4 regions of the Paenibacillus sp. GYB003 genome follow, and region 3 is predicted to be linked to each of the others. Evidence: riboswitches for the same ligand, from Rfam matches in the RefSeq annotation. Region 3 holds a riboswitch; each other region holds the start of a gene.

Region 1 (4,596 bases), on a different contig from region 3:
GAGGAGCTGGCGGCCTTATGCCGGTTCGGCGATTGCGGCCACGGCACCGAGCCGGGCTGCGCCGTGCAGGCGGCGCTTCGCACCGGCGAGCTTGCGGCCGACCGCTACGCCAGCTATTTGAAGCTCCGCAAGGAGCTCGCCTATTTGGCCCGCAAGGAAGACGCCGCGCTGCGCCAAAAGGAAAAAGAGCGATGGAAACGAATTCATGCGGATATGCGTAAAAACGGCAAGCCGTAGCGGTCGGCCGTTGATCCGTAAGCCAAAGGGGCGATTCGACATGAACCGTTCGCAATTTCGTTTTTTGGCGGGCCGGTGTCCCGAGCTTTACGCGCTTGCGGCGCGGGCGGAACATGTATTTGCCGTCAGTCCGGCCGCCGCGCCGGGCGAGCTTAAAGCGGTCGGCCGCTGGCTCGCGTTGGAGATGATGCGCCGGGAAGGACGGCTCGGCGAAGGAGAGGAGCCGGCCGATCCAGTCGCGGACCTGGACGCCATGGAGCTGCTGATGCCGGCCTTCGTCGCGCTGCTCAGGCGGCTCGAGCTTGCCGATCCGCGGGAGAGCGAGCTGCTCGTCGACGTTTCCGGCGTGAAGCGGACGATGCTCGGTTTGTACGATCTCGTTTGCTGGTATTACAAAACGTATATCGACGACGATTTCCGTCCCGAACCGTATTATATCGCCGCCCCCGATTCGGCGGCGCGCGCTCCGGCGGTCCGCGGGAACGGGATGAACGAAGCGGAGGAAGCGGGAAGCCGAACGATCGTCTTCGTCGACGGCACCGAACGGGAGGCGGAATGGCGCGAAAGCGCCGGAGCGGCGGGCGCTGCGAAGGGCATGACCGACGAGCGGGGCGGCGTCTACCGCGGCGAGACGAAGGGGCCGTGGAAGCACGGCCGGGGAACGTACGTATGGGCCGACGGGACGACGTACGAGGGAACGTGGGTCAACGACTTGGAGCACGGCTCCGGCGAAAAACGTTACGCGAACGGCGATTCGTACAGCGGCGAATGGCGCGAAGGAACCTTTCACGGAAACGGCGTCTATGTTTGGGCGGACGGGACCCGTTACGAAGGGGGCTGGGACGGCGGCCTCGAGCACGGCAGCGGCAGCAAGACGTACCCGGACGGAACGCGGCAAAGCGGGATATGGTCATACGGCGAATTCGTTCGAACGACCGATCAATTGCATCCGCCGACGATTCAACCGGACTGAGTTGGGGTACAAATATAAAGAGACGCCAACTAATCCGGTGAACCGTACGAACGCTGCACATACGGTTATCACCATCCTAAGCGGGGTGTAAGTGTATGCCATTTCATCATGTGCTGGTCGCGTATGACGGGTCTCCGCAATCGCAGACGGCTCTGGATCGCGCCGTCGATCTCGTTCGCGGCGCTCCGGGAGCGAAGCTGACGGTCGCCCACGCGTTCCAGCTCCCGAATTTCGTCGTGGGCGAGGCGATGGTGGTAGCGCCGGTCCTTACCGAGCTTGAAGAAATGTCGGAGTCGGAGCGCATTTTGGAAGAGGCGAAGGCGCGAGCCGCCCGGCTGCCGGACGCGACGTTTACGCTGCTGCAGGGCGATCCGGCCGCTTCGATATTGGAGTTCGCGGGAGAAATGGACGCGGACCTGATCGTCATCGGAAGCCGGGGACTCGGCACGTTCAAGGAGCTGGTGCTCGGCAGCGTCAGTCACTACGTCGTACAGCATTCCCCGATTCCGGTGCTCGTCATCAAAAACGAACGCTCCGGCCGATGACCCTAAAAAATTAAGCCAATATGGACAAAAATCCAGTCCGAGACGGCATCCGTCTCATATCGTAGATCGTGTGGTCCTAATTTCGCAATCGGCGGACGTAGACGATACGCTTCGCCGCCATTGGGAATCGACCGCAACAACTCGATATCGGGGAGGACTGGACATGGGATACCTTGGCGGTGCCGGTTGCGGCTATGGTGGCGGACTGTTTACTTCGACGGGCGTCATTTTGGTGTTGTTCATTTTGCTGGTCATCGTTAGCCGCGCCTTTATCTGATCGTCCTGAAAAGGCGTTCGGAAACAAGCATCGATACGATCCGGAGCGAGGGGCGGGCGACCGCCCCTCGCTTTCCGTTCGACCTCCGCTGCCGTGTCGAAAGGAACGAAAAACGTCCGAAAATAGTCGTTAATGTCTAAAAATAGGTAAAAAGGAGGATGCGGACGGACAAGCCCTTCTATATGCTTAAGGTAGGAATCGATAAAATAGAAGCCAAAACTTCGAAAGCTTCCCGATAAAGGCAAACCCGGCGAAAGCCGGCGACGCAAAGCTACAGGGGCTAAAGTCTCAGGCTAAGACGAGCGGAGACGATGCCAGCCAGCTGCCGAACGAACGGTTTGAAGTTTTTTTGTTTTGGATAAACGGATGGATGGGGACGCAGCAGGTCGATTACTTACGGAGCAAAGGGGCTGAACTTTAATGGACGAGCGGCTCAATTCAACGGAGCGCGGATTTTACGTAAAATTGGGCGACGATTTTTTCGGCATGTACGACACGTCGGGAGGGCCGAAGCTGTTTTTCAACCGCGACAAATACCGGCTGACCGATTCGAAATGGGATGTCGAGCTGGTCATCGGGCGCAAAAACAATCTGTTTATTTTTTATTGGCAGGGCGAGATGAAAATTTCGTTCCGTTTCTGCAAAAACCAGGATTCGGTGATCCAATTGTACCGTCTGCTGCAGGAGTACGTCTCCTCCAAGCGGACGTTGCGCTGACCATCGGCTTCCATACGAACCGGGCTTCCCGCCGTTACGGCGCGGAAGCTTTTTTCTTGAGCGCATGCCGCTGCAAAACGGCGGGAACACGAAAAACCGCATCGGGCGATGCGGCCTTGGAAGTCGGTTCATTCGGATACGGCAAAGGGAAAGGGGCTTATTCGGGCAGCTGAAAATAGATGTCTTCGCCTTGCGCGTCCAGCGTCAAATCGCGGTTCTCCAAAAACCAGACGTCCGCTTCCTCCATAAAAAACGTCATGCCGCCGGCGGTCGCCCGCAGCCCGGCATCGATCGGCTTCGCGCTCATTATGCCGAGCGCGTACGGGTTTTCCCCGCCGCCCGCGTATCGGACGTAAATGCGTATATGCTCGCCTTCGCGAAATCCCCATTCTTCGGCGAAACAACGGACGGCTTCGTCGGTTACGTTCAGCTTCATTCCGATTCCCCGTTTCTCGCGCCGGCATCGCCCAATCGCTTATGCATGAACACGAGCTCGTGCGCCAGACGTTCGATACGCTCGGCGGCGTCCGGATCGGCGATTTCTTTGCGTTCGTTGAAATGGCTGTCGTGCAAATAGACGTAGCTCGGAGCCACGTACGACCGGAAAAAGCCGGCGATCGGCTTCAGCTGGTTTTCGATGACGAGATAGTGCTGGTACGTGCCGCCCGTGGCGACGAAGCCGACGACCTTTTTGCGAAGCGCCGAAACCGGAATGAGATCGAACACGTTTTTGAGCGGTCCGGACAACGAAGCTTGGAAAATCGGCGTGCCGATGACGAAAAAGTCGGCTCCGGTGATCGCGTCGATAACCCGCTTCGTATCGCCCGTATAAGCGGAAGGGTCGCGTCCGTCGCAAAATACGACGTCGTATTGTTTGAGGTCGAGCAGCTCGGTCTCGACGGCCGGATCGTGCCTGCGCGCCTCCCGGAGCACTTCGTTTACGGCGATCGCCGTCTTCGAGCCGATAATCGTTCCCGATATGCCTAGCAGTTTCATGTCGTTCGCCTCTCTCGATAAGGTGGGATCCATAGGTCCGTGCGTCGGGGCGAAAGGAATTGCCCGAGGCGCGGAACGCGTTTCGTCCGCGTTGGCCGTTTCCCCATTATGGGAATATCGGCGGCGGTTTGTCAATAGTTTTGTAACTTTACATACAAATATGTGTAGGAAGTGAGACGTGCCGGAGCAGCCGGCTTGTATGATGCCGCGCGATAGTTCGACGAACCGAAGGCACGAGCATGCAGCCAATTTCGGAGTTACTTATAGGTTACCAAAGGAAGGAGGAATGAACTATTGCCCACGCGGAAACGTTCGACTGGGATAGGCCGAACGATGCGGGGATGGCTGATTTTGTGGAGTTAGATGTCTGCAAATGTCGAAGGTTATTTGTTGACAGCGCTTTCTTCCATTCTTTATGATGAACTTGTGCATCAGATGGATATCACTGTTTGGCAGCTTTTAACGCCGGGATGGAGGTGGATGATTCCGTATTCGGTTGATCTGGTTTCCGGTTGATGTGTACCGGATTCGTTTCGACCTTGATCGTTATAAGAAGTTCGATCGTTACAAGGAGGAGATGCAAATTGAAAAAAACGGTTGCCGCATGTTTGATCGGCATGCTGGCGTTCGGCGGCGCGGCCCAGACGGCCGCGGCGGACCCGGCGGCGGGCGGGGGGCTCGTGCAGGCGGCTTCGGCGCTTGCGGGCAAATCGTACGGCGAGCCCGAAGATCTCGGCGTCATGGTACAGAGCGTGTCGACGATCGATACCGCATACGGCGTCGAGGACGGGGTCCCGGTCCTGTATACGACGTCGAGCGGCACTCCCGCCGTATTCAACGTTGTCGATCTT
Region 2 (4,596 bases), on a different contig from region 3:
AAATAACGTCTATTGTATTTGGACGGCTTTCCCCAAATCGGGTAATGATCGTTGGTGGACAGCCCTTGTTCTTGCAACGATTGCAATTTTTTAGGATTGTTCGTAATCAGGGTCACGGGCTTGGGCCGCAAGTAGCGAAGCACCCGTATCGCTTCGTCATAGGAGCGGTGATCGTCCGAAAACCCTAGTGCGACATTGGCTTCCACCGTATCGTACCCTTCTTCTTGAAGCACGTACGTCAAAGATTTGGCGAATAAACCAATTCCGCGTCCTTCGTGGTCGGCCAGATAGAACAGGGCACCGCTTCCGTTGTTCACCATCATGGACATGGAACGCCGCAATTGAAAGCCGCAATCGCACCGCTTGCTGCCGAATATATCTCCCGTATGGCAAATACTGTGCATCCGAACGAGCGTTTGCTCCGCGTTGGCGAAATCGCCGTAGACTAATACGGAGGATTGCTGATAGGACGCGAGATTCATCTGGGGAAGCACGGCGAGAAGATCTTCTTTTTGCAGCATGCTTTTCTCGATCTTTAACCATGCGTACCACTGGAACATTATTTCCCGATCGTCCAATTGAACGGGAAGTCGAACCGGACCGACCAGGCCGATATCCGGGCGCCCCGGTTCCCTAAGAATGGTCAGCTTGTCCGCCAACACGCTTCTGACTAGTCGTTTCATCATTGAATGTTCCGCTCCTTTATGAAGGAAAAGGAAGCAAGCGTTCCATTTTCGTCTCCTCCATGGATATGAGAATATCTCCGCAATCGGTTCCGGGGTACTAAGAGCTACGACATGACCAACGGGCGGAATTCCTGTTTTTGAAGCGGCTCGAACAATGCCGCCTTGCCGGGAAACCGATCGGACTGGCAGTAATGGAGGCCGGCGACCTGCCAGCGCCGCAGAAACTCGTCGATCACGTCGTAATGGCTGCCCAGATGAAGGCGCACATACGGCGCAGGCGCAGCCTGATTGAAGAGCGATGCGCATAAAAGCGTACCCGTGGCATAAAACAAGTCGTCGCGGAACAGGTCGATGCCGTTTTCGAGCGCTTGATATACTTTCGGCACCTCGAATAGCATGTAGGAGGTCGAGGGACCGACGCAAACGCTCTCGTTCGGCCAGCCCATTGCCTCGACCAGCTTTTGTCGCACGCGCTCCTTCTGGCGGGTGTAGAACATCCCGGTTTCCAATGTCCATTCGGCGGCTTCCCGGGTTGCAAGCCATGCGCACATCACTTCGGCGTTGTGAGTGTTGCAGTGGTACCGGTTTATCCACGACTCCCGGGCCAACCGGCGCAGCAGCATGGGCGAAGTTGTAATCGCGGCGACACCCATCGTGTTGCAGCTGAACTGTTTGCCGAAAGGTCGGGTCGCCATCCATCTCTCGAACATTCCGGATTGCACGATAGGGTTATCGCCTTCATTCTCGTCAAACAGATTCAATACGCTTTTCAAGGTGTTGACCACCGGAACACGCGGGTCGTGGACGTTGTAATAGGCGTCGTCGATCAGCAAATATCCCGATTCCTCCGCGCAAAGCCGGAGCAAATAGGCGGTTGCATCCGTCGGCCATTGCATTCCGGTCGGGTTGTGCTGCGGATTGCTCACCGCAATACCGATATGGACGTCGCGGCGCTGTCTGAGCTCCTGGACGACCGAGTCCCACTCGTTCAGATCGGGGAGCCATCCGTGTTTGGGACGAATCGGAAGATAGACGATGTCAAATCCGACATCCTTGAAAATCCCCCTGTAGTCCCACGACGGAGTAGGCACAAGCGCGACCGGTTTTTTGCCGGGATGCAGCTCCCGGGAATGGCGGATCGCGATTTTGGCCAGATCGTACATCGCCATTCTCGTGGTCATCGCCAGGCATCCGACATCGATGTCAAGCCCATTGCCGGCCCGGCGGTCTTCAAGCTCGTGTTCACTGATAATCAGATTACGCATGAACGTACGATGCCGCTGAATTCCGTAGCCGCACTCGGCATATCCCATCATCTCGCGCGTGAAGGTAAACTTGTTGAGAAATTCCAGGAAGCGGGGACTTACGCCGTTCCAATGCTCGCCTTTGACGGCGTAAAGAACCGGTCCGTGAGGCGATCCCGCTTTGACATACTCGTCGTAAAGCACTTGCTCCGGCGAACATTTGCGAAGCTCGTCAGACTCGTTGGCGAGATGATCGGCCGCTCCCGCGATATGGCTCCGAAGATGCGACGGCTGTACGCTTGCATGAATTTTCATATGAATATCCCTCCCTTGTTTTAGGCCAGGCCGTCGCCTGGCGGCTTGTCCGGAAAACGGATTTTCCCGGCTGCTTGTTCCTCCTCCGTATTATGGCGTTTTTAACGCGAGCGGCGCATCCCCCCTTTCAATGTCTTGGCAGAAAACGCAAAAAGCCTCCGTCCACTTTAATAAATCCATAAATAGAAAGATAGACGGAGGCTTCCGTCGTATTCGGCAGCTGGCTGGCATCGCGGCGGCAGATCGGCCCGCTTTAGCCCCTGTAGCTTTGCGTCGCCACTTTTCAGTGGGTTTGCTATTATCGTACGAAGTATTCAATTGTCAATCTATTCAGAATATACTACGTTTTCCATTGAGAATCGATAGGTCTTGTGTTTTATATTTCTGAGAGTTATTGTAAAATATAATTTTCGTTGCTCCGGTATGGTTAAGAACTGAAATTTACGTTCGGGAGGAAAAGTCCGATGGGAAACGAGCTGCGACTTGTAAGGCCGTCCGCCGAATACCGCGACGCTTACCTATCGTTTTATAACGAATGGCTGGGGAGCGGGGAAAAGATGGTGCCGTGGGTGATCGCAAGAGACCCGTCCGATTTCGCGGCGATGCTCGACTATTTGTTTTCGCAGGACAGCGAGGAAAAGCTCGACGACCCGAATTGGGTGCCGCATTCGACGTACTGGCTGATCGACGGGAGGAACGAAGTCGCGGGCGTAACGAACATTCGCCATCGGCTGAACCGGAAGCTGCTGAACAGCGGCGGGCATATCGGCTACGGCATTCGTCCGTCCGCGCGGCGGAAAGGGTACGCGACCGCTCTGCTTGCGCTTGCGCTGCAAAAGGCGAGGGAACTCGGCATTTCCGACGTTCTCGTCTGCTGCGACCGGAACAACGTCGGCTCGGAAAAAACGATATTGAAAAACGGGGGCGTATTCGAGTCGGAATATACGGAGGAGGACGGCGGCGCCGTCAAACGGTTTTGGATCGGTCCATAAGGCGCAGGAGAAAATACAAACAAACGTGTGAGTATATTTATGCCTTTATATTAAGCAATGGATTGATTATTACGCAAACGTGTGCTATTTTGAAATTGTACAGAAGCTGCGGAGGCTTGGAAAACGATGGTTACTATCAAAGATATTGCGAGAGCCGCAGGCGTCACGCATTCGACCGTATCCCGCGCTCTCAACAACGAAGCCGGCGTCAGCGAGAAGATGAGGCAAAAAATCGCCGATATCGCGAGGCAGATGAACTATGTTCCGAATGTGGCGGCCAAACGGCTGATTCGTAAAAAAACGAATTATATCGGTCTTATTTGGCCGAGAATGGAAGGGCTTTTCTTTTACAATTTGAGTCTGGCGTTGCATAAAGAGGGCAAAAAACGAGGCTACGATGTCATCATGACGATGGCCGATCCGGTAGAAGCGCTTCGCAGCTTCAATCAGTTGATGGTCGATTACGTCGTCTATTGGACCGGCTTCATCGACTGGGTCCCTTCGTTCGACTTTATCAAGGAGGCGGAACGATTCGACGGAAAAATGATTTTGCTTGGCGGAGGAAAGATGGAAGGGGCTCATTCGATCGAAATCAACCGAAGAGGCGGGATATACGAAGCCGTACGCTATTTGGCGGAACTAGGGCACCGTTCGATCGGGTTTGTCGGTTACCCGTCATTGGACAAATTCAACGGCTATATGCAAGGGATCACGGAATTCGGGCTGAATTACCGTCCGGATTTCATTGTCAATTCGACCGAATCTTCGAAGGAACAGGCATTCGAAGCGTTCATCGACAAGTCGGACAGGCCGTCCGCGCTAGTCGTCGATTGCCAAGGTACGCTCGTCTGGCTTAACCGGCTGTTGAAGCGGCATCGCTTGCACATTCCGGACGATATGTCGCTCATCGTTTACGATGACGTACCGGAGATGGAGATGTTCGATATTCCGCCCACGACGGTCGGTCCTTCGATCGATCGGCTTGTCGACCGCTCGCTGGAACTGCTGCTTCCGGGCGCTGCTACGGAACGGGCGGATGGGGACGAAGACGGAGCATGGACGCACGAAACGATGGAGCCGACTTTGACGGTGCGCCAATCGACCCGCGAAATCCATAACGGATAAGAGGGAAGTCGATAACGGCCATGGCCGTCTTTTCAGCCGGTCGGAAATCGATTGCTACCGTATGGAAGCGGTTGCAGAACAATTGACGCGCTTTGCCGCGAAAGGGGGGATGCCCGGCATTCAATACGATGATGACTGGCTGTCTTCAATCGAAAACGCGAACACCATGCAGGCGGAAAGTGATATTGCAATTCGCCACTTCGGAACGAACGGAGGACGACTATGTTGAACAGA
Region 3 (4,596 bases):
ACGGCAGAGAGGTCGATTTCCATCTGCTCATGATCACGCCTTCGAGCAAAAACAAGGATGCGGCGTACCGCGTGTTGCAAGCGATGCAAACGTCGGAAGCGCAGACGATGATCAACAAGTTCGGGCGATTGACCGTATTGAAGGATCCGGCAATCCAAAAAGATTATGCCGCCGACCTGAAAATTTTCGAGGGCAAAAATTTGGCGGGCATTTTCTCCGTCAAGCCGGCGCCGGTTCCGCGCGGCAGCATGTACGATTCCAAAATTTATTCGTACTTGAACGAAGCGAATCGGGATGTGATCCTGAACGGCAAAGACATCAACACCGCGCTTCGCGAAGCCGAGGAAAAATCGAATAAATACATCGAAGAAGAAAAGCAAAAGCAGGCGAAATAAGCGAAAAACCTTGCGAATCGTCAATGACGGCGAGATCGCCGAACTTCTACCGGCGAGGAGCGAGAGTATACGAAACGACAATGGAATGGTATAATCATGACGGCACCCTAACAAAAGATGACAAAATAGGATTGTTGTCTACAATTTCATACATCGTACGACAATGGCAAACCCACTGAAAAGTGGCGACGCAAAGCTACAGGGGCTAATGCGGGGAATACCTCGCGATGCCAGCCAGCTGCCGAATACGACGGAAGCCTCCGTCTGCCTATCGATCTAGTCACCATTGGACGGAGGCTTTTTGTGTTCTTCATTATTCGAAGTGTCGAATAGTCAGGAGGATTGATCCAACCCATTATTTCGGGCGAACTATTATTATTTTACGAAGAAAGAAGGGGACTGATGACAGACATCGTTCGTTCGTGGAACCAAGCTACTGACCTTGACCTCTGTACATTACCGGAAGCAGACGGTCGTTTTCCTGCTACCCTCCATAGATCTGAAATCAATGAAAGGGCAGCGGAAAAGAAAGAGATTCTTGATTTGCTGCAAGAGGAAATCAGGAATATGAAACATTTGGTGCCCATACCCTATGTATTTGCTTTTGCCGATAGCGACGGAACGGTCTTGGATTATATCGGGGCGGATTCGTTTATCGATTTTTTGGAAAGCAATTATATTAAACACGGCACCTCATTTTCAATGAAAGACGCAGGAATCAATGCGATTTCATTATCCATGGAATCGCAGTCGCTTTCCGTCGTAATCGGGTCCGAGCACAGCAATGCTTCGTTTGCGGAATTAGCCTGCGTATGCACTCCGATTCGTATCAAACACGTTACCGTGGGCTACCTGGGTCTCAGTTTTCATTATTCGCATGAAGTTACATTTGCAATACCGTTAATAGAACGGCTCGCTAAGAACATTCAAGAAAAATTGCCCCTGAAAGATCCGACGATTCAAAAGGAATTGATTTACGCTCGTTTTGACGAATACGATTTGACGAATCGCGAGAAAGAAATCGCTTACGGATGGCTGGACAATAAAAGCGTGCCTGAAATAGCGGATCGCTGCGGAATTAGTCCGAATACGGTTCGTACGTTCATTAAAAAGATTTATGCCAAAACGAGAGTGAATCAAAAAGGAGAATTTTTAAAAAAATTTAAATAACCAGTTTGTGTACGGGACGCATTAAACAAAAATTATAAAAAAATACCCAACATTGGGTATTTTTTTTATGTATAGTCATTTCTATAATTACTATTGATGACACAACGACAAATTCATACATCGTACGACAATAGCAAACCCGCTGAAAAGCGGCGACGCAAAGCTACAGGGGCTAAGGCGCAACTTTTACCGCTATGCCAGCCAGTTGCCGAATACGACGGTAGCCTCCGTCTATTTCTTGTTGGGATGACGGGGGTTTTTTTGTTTAAGGAGGTGTTTAGACAGCAGGAGCAATCGGAAGGGCAGACTGTGCAAGTTTCAGCTGAACAAGTCGTGGAAACGCTAACAAAATGGAGCGGGACTAGAGCTCGGGAACGATATCATTACATGTTCATTCCGGAGGAACTTTATGAGCTACGTATTGGAGAACGATAAAGAGTTCGAACGGTTGGAACGGCAATCTCAGCTTGTGCACGATTGCCGAAAGGAATTGCAGGATGTTGACGTTAGGGATGGCGCTCATTTGCTGGATGCCGGTTGCGGATCGGGTGCCGTCAGCCGATACTTGGCCGAGCGGTTTCCGTCTTCCCGAGTCGTCGGGTGCGATTATACGGCCTCTCTTCTTGCACAAGCCCGGGAAGTATCGAGGGATATATCGAACCTCGTTTTCGAAAAGCAGGATCTAAAACAGTTGAGTTACCCCGACGGGCAGTTCGATCTCATCGTTACTCGTTTTGTCCTCCAACATCAGGATTCGGAAGGACGGTGTCGAATTATCGCCGAACTGGCACGGGTTCTGAAGCCCGGCGGCGAACTCGTTGTGATTGAGTCGGACGGTTCCATGCTCCATCTGTATCCGCAAACGCCCATCGTAACGGAAGGATTGAGGAAATTAGCGGCAGTCGGGGAGGTCGACGTACAGGTCGGGCGAAAAATCCCTTACCTGCTCGCCGAAGCCGGTTTTTCCACCGTTTCGTGGAGGATGGAAACGGTGGAATTCCAAGGGGAGATTAAACATCTCCACATTGGGTTGGCGCAGGAACGATTCCACAACGGCGGTGCGTTTTTTGAAAGGGTGATCGGCGGAAAAGATCGCTGGCGGGCATTCTCCGAATCGTATTTGGCATGTATGGAGCATCCGCAATCCGTTTACTTTTACCATAAATTTATAGTTCGTGCCGTAAAAACGAAGTGAAAAGAGGGGGGAATTTATAAATTAATCGTAAGCTCGGACAAAAAAGAATAAGGGAGGATTCACGATGCCGGGCCAACAACTGGACCTTGAGGCGGGAAACAAGCATCGGCAGATCGGTTTATCGGATCAACAGGTTCTGGGCATGTACCGGGCCATGGTTTTGGCACGGAAGGTCGACGAACGGATGTGGCTGCTCAACCGCGCAGGGCGGATCCCGTTTCTGGTCTCCTGTCAAGGACATGAAGCCGCACAGGTAGGAGCGGCATATGCGCTGGATCCGGCGACGGACTTCCTTTGTCCGTATTACCGGGATATGGGGATGGCCATCGTATTCGGAATGACGGCGAAGGAATTGATGCTTGCCGCTTTCGCCAAGGCCGAGGACCCGAACAGCGGCGGCCGGCAAATGCCGTGTCATTACGGAAGCAAACCGTATCGCATCCTCTCGACTTCAAGCGTCGTCGCCAGCCAAGTGCCGCATGCCGTCGGGATCGCCTTGTCCGCCCGCATGATGGGAGAATCTCTCGTCGTGCTGACCGCTTTCGGCGACGGGGCGAGCAATCAGGGCGAATTTCACGAGGCGGCGAACTTTGCGGGGGTGCACAGGCTTCCGGTTATTTTTCTGTGCGAGAACAACAAGGTTGCCATCTCGGTTCCTTATGCGAAGCAGGTCGCCTGCGAAAGTATCGCGGACCGGGCGCGAGGATACGGTTTTCCCGGCATCCGCGTGAACGGCAACGATCCGCTCGACGTATACCGTGCCGCGAAAAAGGCGGTCGACCGGGCCAGAAGGGGAGAAGGTCCTACATTGCTCGAAGCCGTCGTCGACCGACCGGTCCCCCATTCCAGCGACGATGACGACCGAACGTATCGCTCCCGCGAAGAAGTGGAGGCGGCGAAGAAGAACGACCCGCTGCTATCGTTCGGCCGCTATTTGAAGGAGCTCGGGCTGCTGGACGATCGTACGGAGCGAGACCTGTACGAGGGGATCGAGAGCGAAGTCGACGAAGCCACGGAGTATGCGGAGCATGCGCCGGATGCCGCCCCCGAAGATGCCCTTAAACACGTTTATGCGGAAGGGGGAGAGCGCAGTGGCCGTCATCTCTTTTATTGAAGCGATTACACAAGCTTTGCGCGAGGAAATGGAGCGCGACCGCAGAGTGTTCGTCCTGGGGGAGGACGTCGGGGTGCGCGGCGGCGTGTTTCGGGCCACCAAAGGCTTGTATGGGGAGTTCGGGGAAGGGCGGGTCATCGACTCGCCGTTGTCGGAAGCGGCCATCGCGGGCGTATCCGTCGGAGCGGCCGCATACGGGATGAGGCCTGTGGCCGAAATTCAGTTCGCCGAATACATCATGCCGGCCGTCAATCAAATCGTGAACGAAGCGGCCAAAATGCGTTACCGCTCGAACGGGGAATGGAGCTGCCCGCTGGTCGTTCGAGCCCCGTTCGGGGGAGGCGTTCACGGGGCGCTCTATCACTCGCAAAGCGTCGAGGCGATGTTTTGCAGCATCCCCGGCTTGAAGGTGGTCGTCCCGTCCACCCCCTACGATGCCAAAGGTCTGCTGAAAGCGGCGATCCGCGATGAAGATCCCGTGCTGTTTTTCGAGCACAAGCGATGCTACCGGCTGATCAAGGGCGAAGTGCCGGAAACGGACTATGTCGTCCCGATCGGAAAGTCGGCGATTGTGCGGGAGGGCAAGCATATTACGGTCATCTCCTACGGACTGGCCCTGCACTTCGCGATGGAGGCGGCGGAGCGGCTCGCGGAGGACGGATACTCCGCCCACATTGTGGACTTGCGCACCCTCTATCCGTTGGATCAGGAAACGATTGTGG
Region 4 (4,596 bases), on a different contig from region 3:
GGAGCTGTACGTGCAGGCCGTCGATCGGCTGGGCGTCTTGCCGGAGGAAGCGCTGGCGTTCGAGGATTCGCCGAACGGAGCGCTGGCGGCGCGGCGCGCCGGGCTTCACTGCGTCATCGTCCCGAACTCGGTGACGGAGTCGCTCCCGTTCGGCGAGCACAGCAAACGAATCGCGTCGATGGAAGGGCTCGATTTGAGCCGCTTGCTCGAGGAGCTGGCGTCCGGCCGGACGGAGGGGGAGCGATGATCGAAATCCGCCGCACGCAGCCGAAGCGGCTGCTCAACCCGGCTTCGGGATATTTGACCGGCTACAGCCATACGCTCAATCCGTACGCAGGCTGCGGGTTCGCGTGCTCGTACTGCTACGTCCGCAAAATGCCGGTCGCGTTGTTCCGCCGGGAGCCGTGGGGCGAATGGGTCGACGTGAAGGTCGGCTCGGCGGAGCTGCTCGCCGGCGAGCTGGCCAAGGCGAAACGGAAAGGGCCCGTAACGATCTTCATGTCGTCGAGCACCGATCCGTACCAGCCGCTGGAGGCGAAGGAGCTCGTGACCCGTTCGCTGCTTGCCGCGATGGCGGACGAACCGCCCGACTTTTTGTTCGTGCAGACGCGCAGCCCGCTCGTGACGCGAGATATCGATCTGCTTCTGCGGTTGAAGGATCGCGTTCGGATCAGCATGACGGTAGAAACCGACATGGAATCCGTACGGAAGGCGTTCACTCCGTCCGCCCCTCCGATCGCCGCCCGTTTGTCCGCCTTGCGCAAGCTGACCGAGGCGGGCCTTCGAACGCAGGCCGCCGTTTCGCCGGTGCTGCCGAGCAGCCCGCAGTTCGCCGGGACGATCGCCGCGGCGACCCGGCGGGTTTGCGTCGACGATTTTTTCATGGGAGACGGCAGCTCCGGAAGGCGGACGGAGCAGCTCGGCATCCGGACCTTGTTCGAGAAGACCGGTTATACGGAATGGTACGATCGCGAACGGTACAAGGACATCGTCGAAGCGCTCGGCCGCCATTTCCCGCCGGAACGGGTCAAAGTGAGCCAGAGCGGATTTTTGCCCGATTCGTCCGATACGAATGTGTTGTAAAATGTTCGAACATTCGGGATTTGCAGAAAAATTAGAATCGTTCGATTTTTAGTTTCGTTGAAAGAAAAGGTATGGTATATTAAGGTTCAGGTAGACTACCAGCAAATAATTGGAAATGGAAGTTTGGCAAACTTGCCGAAAGGCAGGGACGCAAAGCCACAGGTCTAAGGTTCGGCAGAACTATGACAGCTGGGTTGCTGAAACGCTCGCGTTCGCGTTGATCGTATCATGCCATCGGCCGTCCCTGAATCCGGGTACGGCTTTTTTTAGCTTGCAGAGCTAATCGTCCCCCCGGGTCGCGGCAAAGTATCGGAATCGAGCCTCGAAAGCCCTCGCCGCGCCTCCGCAGCTGTCTCTCATCGCTCACGTCCGCATAAACGACGCATACCGACAAACCTAACGGAAGGGAAGAACCATATGCACATAACCCGCGCGTTTCGGTCGTTCCGCTTGTCCGTCTTCCGGAGAAAGGAAGCGCTGCTTGCCGCTCTCGCGCTGCTCTCGGGCGTCGGCGCGCTCATCGACGCGATTCCGGATGCTGCCCGGTCGCTCGCTTCGCTTCTGTTTACATTGTCGCTTCTGGCGGCCGCGGCGCTGAACAAACGCCGGAAAGCCGCATACGGCCTGTCCAGCCTCGCCCTGCTGGCGTACATCGTCTTTATGCGGCCGGACGGCTTGTTCGCCCTGCTCTTAACCGCCTATCCGCTATTGCTGTTTTACGCGCTTCTTCTGCCGAGTCCGCTGTATACGCTCGCAGCGGCGCTGGCGATCGGTCTCAATTTGTATGCGTACGCCGACACGCCCGAAGGGCAGCAATGGCTGACGCATCTGTTTTTTATCGCGCTCCATGCGATGGCTTACACGATAGTGGCGCATTACACGCGAAAGCTCGAACGGGAGCGAAACGAGTACCGCCACCTCAGCATGATCGATTCGCTCACCGGGCTTGCTTCGCTGCAGCAGACGCTGCTGTTCGGGCAGCGGCTGATCGACGAAGGCAAGGCGGTCCGCGTGCTGCTGATCGACCTTAATTTTTTCAAGCAAATCAACGATACGCACGGGCATATGGTCGGGAATAAAGTCATTCTGCACGTCGCGGACTATTTGCGCGGGCTGGTCCATAATGTGAACGGAATCGCCGGCCGATTGGGCGGGGACGAATTCGTCCTCGTCGTCGAAGATTCGCCTCCTTTCGAAGGCATTCGCGAGCGGCTGCTCGGCGAGCTGAACGGTCAATCGTTCGCGATGGGCGACGGGACGCCGCCGGTGTCGCTTTCTTTTTCCGTCGGCGTCGCCGCCTCGAAGCCCGACCGGAGCGTACGGATCGAAGATTTGCTCCATGACGCCGATTTGAACATGTACGAATTCAAATTGCATCACCGGCTGCCGACGTTCCACGGGAAGACGGCGGATTTGATCGAGCATAATCCCGATCCGATCTGCACGTTCGACCGCAAAGGCAAGCTCATCGCCGTCAATCCGGCCGCCGCCGACCTGCTCGGCTATACCGCCGAGGAAATGACCCGCAGGCAGTTCGTGGCGCTCATTCATCCGGACGACCGTCCGAAGGCGCTGAAGTCGTTTCTGGAGACGATGAAGGGCGGCTCGATCCATTTCGAGCTGCAGCTGCTGCATAAAGAGGGGCATACGATCATCGCCGACGTAACGAACATTCCGATCATCGCCGATCATCAGATCGTAGGGATTTACGGCGTCGCCAAAGATATTACCGACAAGAAAAAAGCGGAGGAGCTGCTTCGCAACTCCGACCGGCTTGCGGTGACCGGACAGCTGGCCGCCGGACTGGCCCACGAAATCCGCAACCCGCTTACGGCGCTGAAAGGCTTCATACAGCTGCAGCAATCGGCTCCGACCGAGAACAAGGCGTACTATCCGATCATGCTGAACGAGCTCGAGCGGATCAATTTTATCGTCAACGAGTTTTTGCTGCTGTCCAAGCCGAAAGAGGCGAGCTTCCGCGATACCGATATTCGCACGGTACTCGATCACGTGGTGACGCTGCTCGATACGGAGGCGATCATGAACAAGGTGCGGCTCGTCACCGAAGAGATGGCCAACATTCCTCCGATCCGATGCGATGAAAACCAGATGAAGCAGGTGTTCGTCAACGTGCTGAAAAACGCGATCGAGGCGATGCCGGACGGAGGAGAAGTGAGAGTGCGGACGGAGACGTCCAAAGGCTCGTTCATCGTGCGCATTACCGATCAGGGCGGCGGTATTCCGGAGGAGCTGATCCCGAAGATCGGCCAGCCGTTTTTCACGACGAAGGAAAACGGGACCGGTCTCGGCCTGATGATCTGCCACAATATAATGGAGACGCACGGCGGCAGGCTGTCGATCGAAAGCGTTATGGGCTCGGGAACGACGGTCGAAATCGAGCTGCCCTTTTCGTGAGGGCCATTTTGCGGACGGCGGGGTTTGGATATAATAGAACTGCTTTATCCCGGAAATATGTTACAATGATCCGTATGTACGCATAACGTACCGATGCGATAAAGGAGTTCCCGCATGAAGCAAACGACGCACGAGGTCGGCGGCGGCATTTCGGATAAAGCCGTCGTCGTCAGCTTGGTATTGAAGAGCGACAGAGCCGGCGAGGAAGCCGTGCGCTATTCGCTCCAGGAATTGATCGGACTCGCGGAAAGCGCGGGCGTGCTGGTGCTGCATGAGTCGGTGCAGACGAGAGAGTCGGTCGATCCGAAATGGTTTATCGGCAAAGGGAAGGTCGAGGAAATCCGCGAAATCGCCGAGCGGCTCGGCGCCAATACGGCGATATTCGACCAAGAGCTGTCCGGCGCGCAGGTCCGCAATCTGGAGCGTGCACTCGATTTGAAAATCATCGACCGAACGCAGCTCATTCTCGATATTTTCGCGCAGCGGGCGAAAACGCGGGAAGGCTTTCTGCAGGTCGAGCTGGCCCAGCTCAGCTACTTGCTCCCCCGTCTGTCCGGACACGGGGTGAATTTGTCGCGTCTCGGAGGCGGCATCGGCACGCGCGGTCCGGGCGAGACGAAGCTGGAAACGGATCGCCGCCATATCCGCAATCGGATAACCGAGCTGCGCCACGCCTTGCACGAGGTGAAGCGCCATCGGGCTCTGCACCGGGAGCGCAGAAAAAAAACGGGCGTGCTCCAGGTCGCGCTCGTCGGCTATACGAATGCGGGCAAATCGACGCTGCTGAATCGGCTGACGCAAGCGAACGTGTACGCGGAAAATCAGCTGTTCGCCACGCTCGACCCGACGACCCGCACGCTGCGGCTGCCGAACGGTCAGGAAGTCGTGCTGACCGACACGGTCGGCTTCATCCAGCATTTGCCGCATGATCTCGTCGCGGCGTTCCGGGCGACGCTGGAGGAAGTGTGCGAGGCCGATCTCATTTTACATGTGGTGGACGGCTCGAACGAGATGGCCGAGCAGCATATCCGGGTCGTCGTCGACATTTTGCAGGAGCTCGGCGCCGGGGGCACGCCGACGATCACGGTGTTGAGCAAA

What was found. A riboswitch is a leader RNA that binds a small molecule or an ion and turns the genes downstream of it on or off. The one in region 3 is predicted to bind cyclic di-GMP.
Region 1: it holds a riboswitch for cyclic di-GMP, as region 3 does, so the genes downstream of both, PV407_RS10910 (hypothetical protein) here and PV407_RS26870 (class I SAM-dependent methyltransferase) in region 3, are expected to answer to the same signal.
Region 2: it holds a riboswitch for cyclic di-GMP, as region 3 does, so the genes downstream of both, PV407_RS20095 (pyridoxal phosphate-dependent aminotransferase) here and PV407_RS26870 (class I SAM-dependent methyltransferase) in region 3, are expected to answer to the same signal.
Region 4: it holds a riboswitch for cyclic di-GMP, as region 3 does, so the genes downstream of both, PV407_RS00590 (ATP-binding protein) here and PV407_RS26870 (class I SAM-dependent methyltransferase) in region 3, are expected to answer to the same signal.

The regions. Positions count from the first base shown of each region.
Region 1 covers NZ_JARBDC010000032.1:16,862-21,457, reverse strand. Annotated here, with positions in the region: gene rsgA (ribosome small subunit-dependent GTPase A) at 1-237, shown strand, start outside; gene PV407_RS10925 (MORN repeat-containing protein) at 278-1,210, shown strand; gene PV407_RS10920 (universal stress protein) at 1,306-1,755, shown strand; gene PV407_RS10915 (YjcZ family sporulation protein) at 1,919-2,032, shown strand; cyclic di-GMP riboswitch class I at 2,263-2,362, shown strand; gene PV407_RS10910 (hypothetical protein) at 2,453-2,749, shown strand; gene PV407_RS10905 (HesB/YadR/YfhF family protein) at 2,907-3,185, opposite strand; gene PV407_RS10900 (NADPH-dependent FMN reductase) at 3,182-3,745, opposite strand; gene PV407_RS10895 (hypothetical protein) at 4,330-4,596, shown strand, end outside.
Region 2 covers NZ_JARBDC010000064.1:7,938-12,533, forward strand. Annotated here, with positions in the region: gene PV407_RS20090 (GTP cyclohydrolase II) at 1-686, opposite strand, end outside; gene PV407_RS20095 (pyridoxal phosphate-dependent aminotransferase) at 791-2,134, opposite strand; cyclic di-GMP riboswitch class I at 2,458-2,552, opposite strand; gene PV407_RS20100 (GNAT family N-acetyltransferase) at 2,710-3,237, shown strand; gene PV407_RS20105 (LacI family DNA-binding transcriptional regulator) at 3,364-4,362, shown strand; gene PV407_RS20110 (hypothetical protein) at 4,424-4,591, shown strand; gene PV407_RS20115 (ABC transporter substrate-binding protein) at 4,585-4,596, shown strand, end outside.
Region 3 covers NZ_JARBDC010000085.1:6,854-11,449, forward strand. Annotated here, with positions in the region: gene PV407_RS26860 (ABC transporter substrate-binding protein) at 1-395, shown strand, start outside; cyclic di-GMP riboswitch class I at 551-641, shown strand; gene PV407_RS26865 (LuxR C-terminal-related transcriptional regulator) at 798-1,565, shown strand; cyclic di-GMP riboswitch class I at 1,688-1,778, shown strand; gene PV407_RS26870 (class I SAM-dependent methyltransferase) at 1,975-2,760, shown strand; gene PV407_RS26875 (thiamine pyrophosphate-dependent dehydrogenase E1 component subunit alpha) at 2,825-3,874, shown strand; gene PV407_RS26880 (alpha-ketoacid dehydrogenase subunit beta) at 3,852-4,596, shown strand, end outside.
Region 4 covers NZ_JARBDC010000001.1:121,986-126,581, reverse strand. Annotated here, with positions in the region: gene PV407_RS00600 (HAD family hydrolase) at 1-247, shown strand, start outside; gene PV407_RS00595 (SPL family radical SAM protein) at 244-1,083, shown strand; cyclic di-GMP riboswitch class I at 1,199-1,285, shown strand; gene PV407_RS00590 (ATP-binding protein) at 1,501-3,498, shown strand; gene hflX (GTPase HflX) at 3,613-4,596, shown strand, end outside.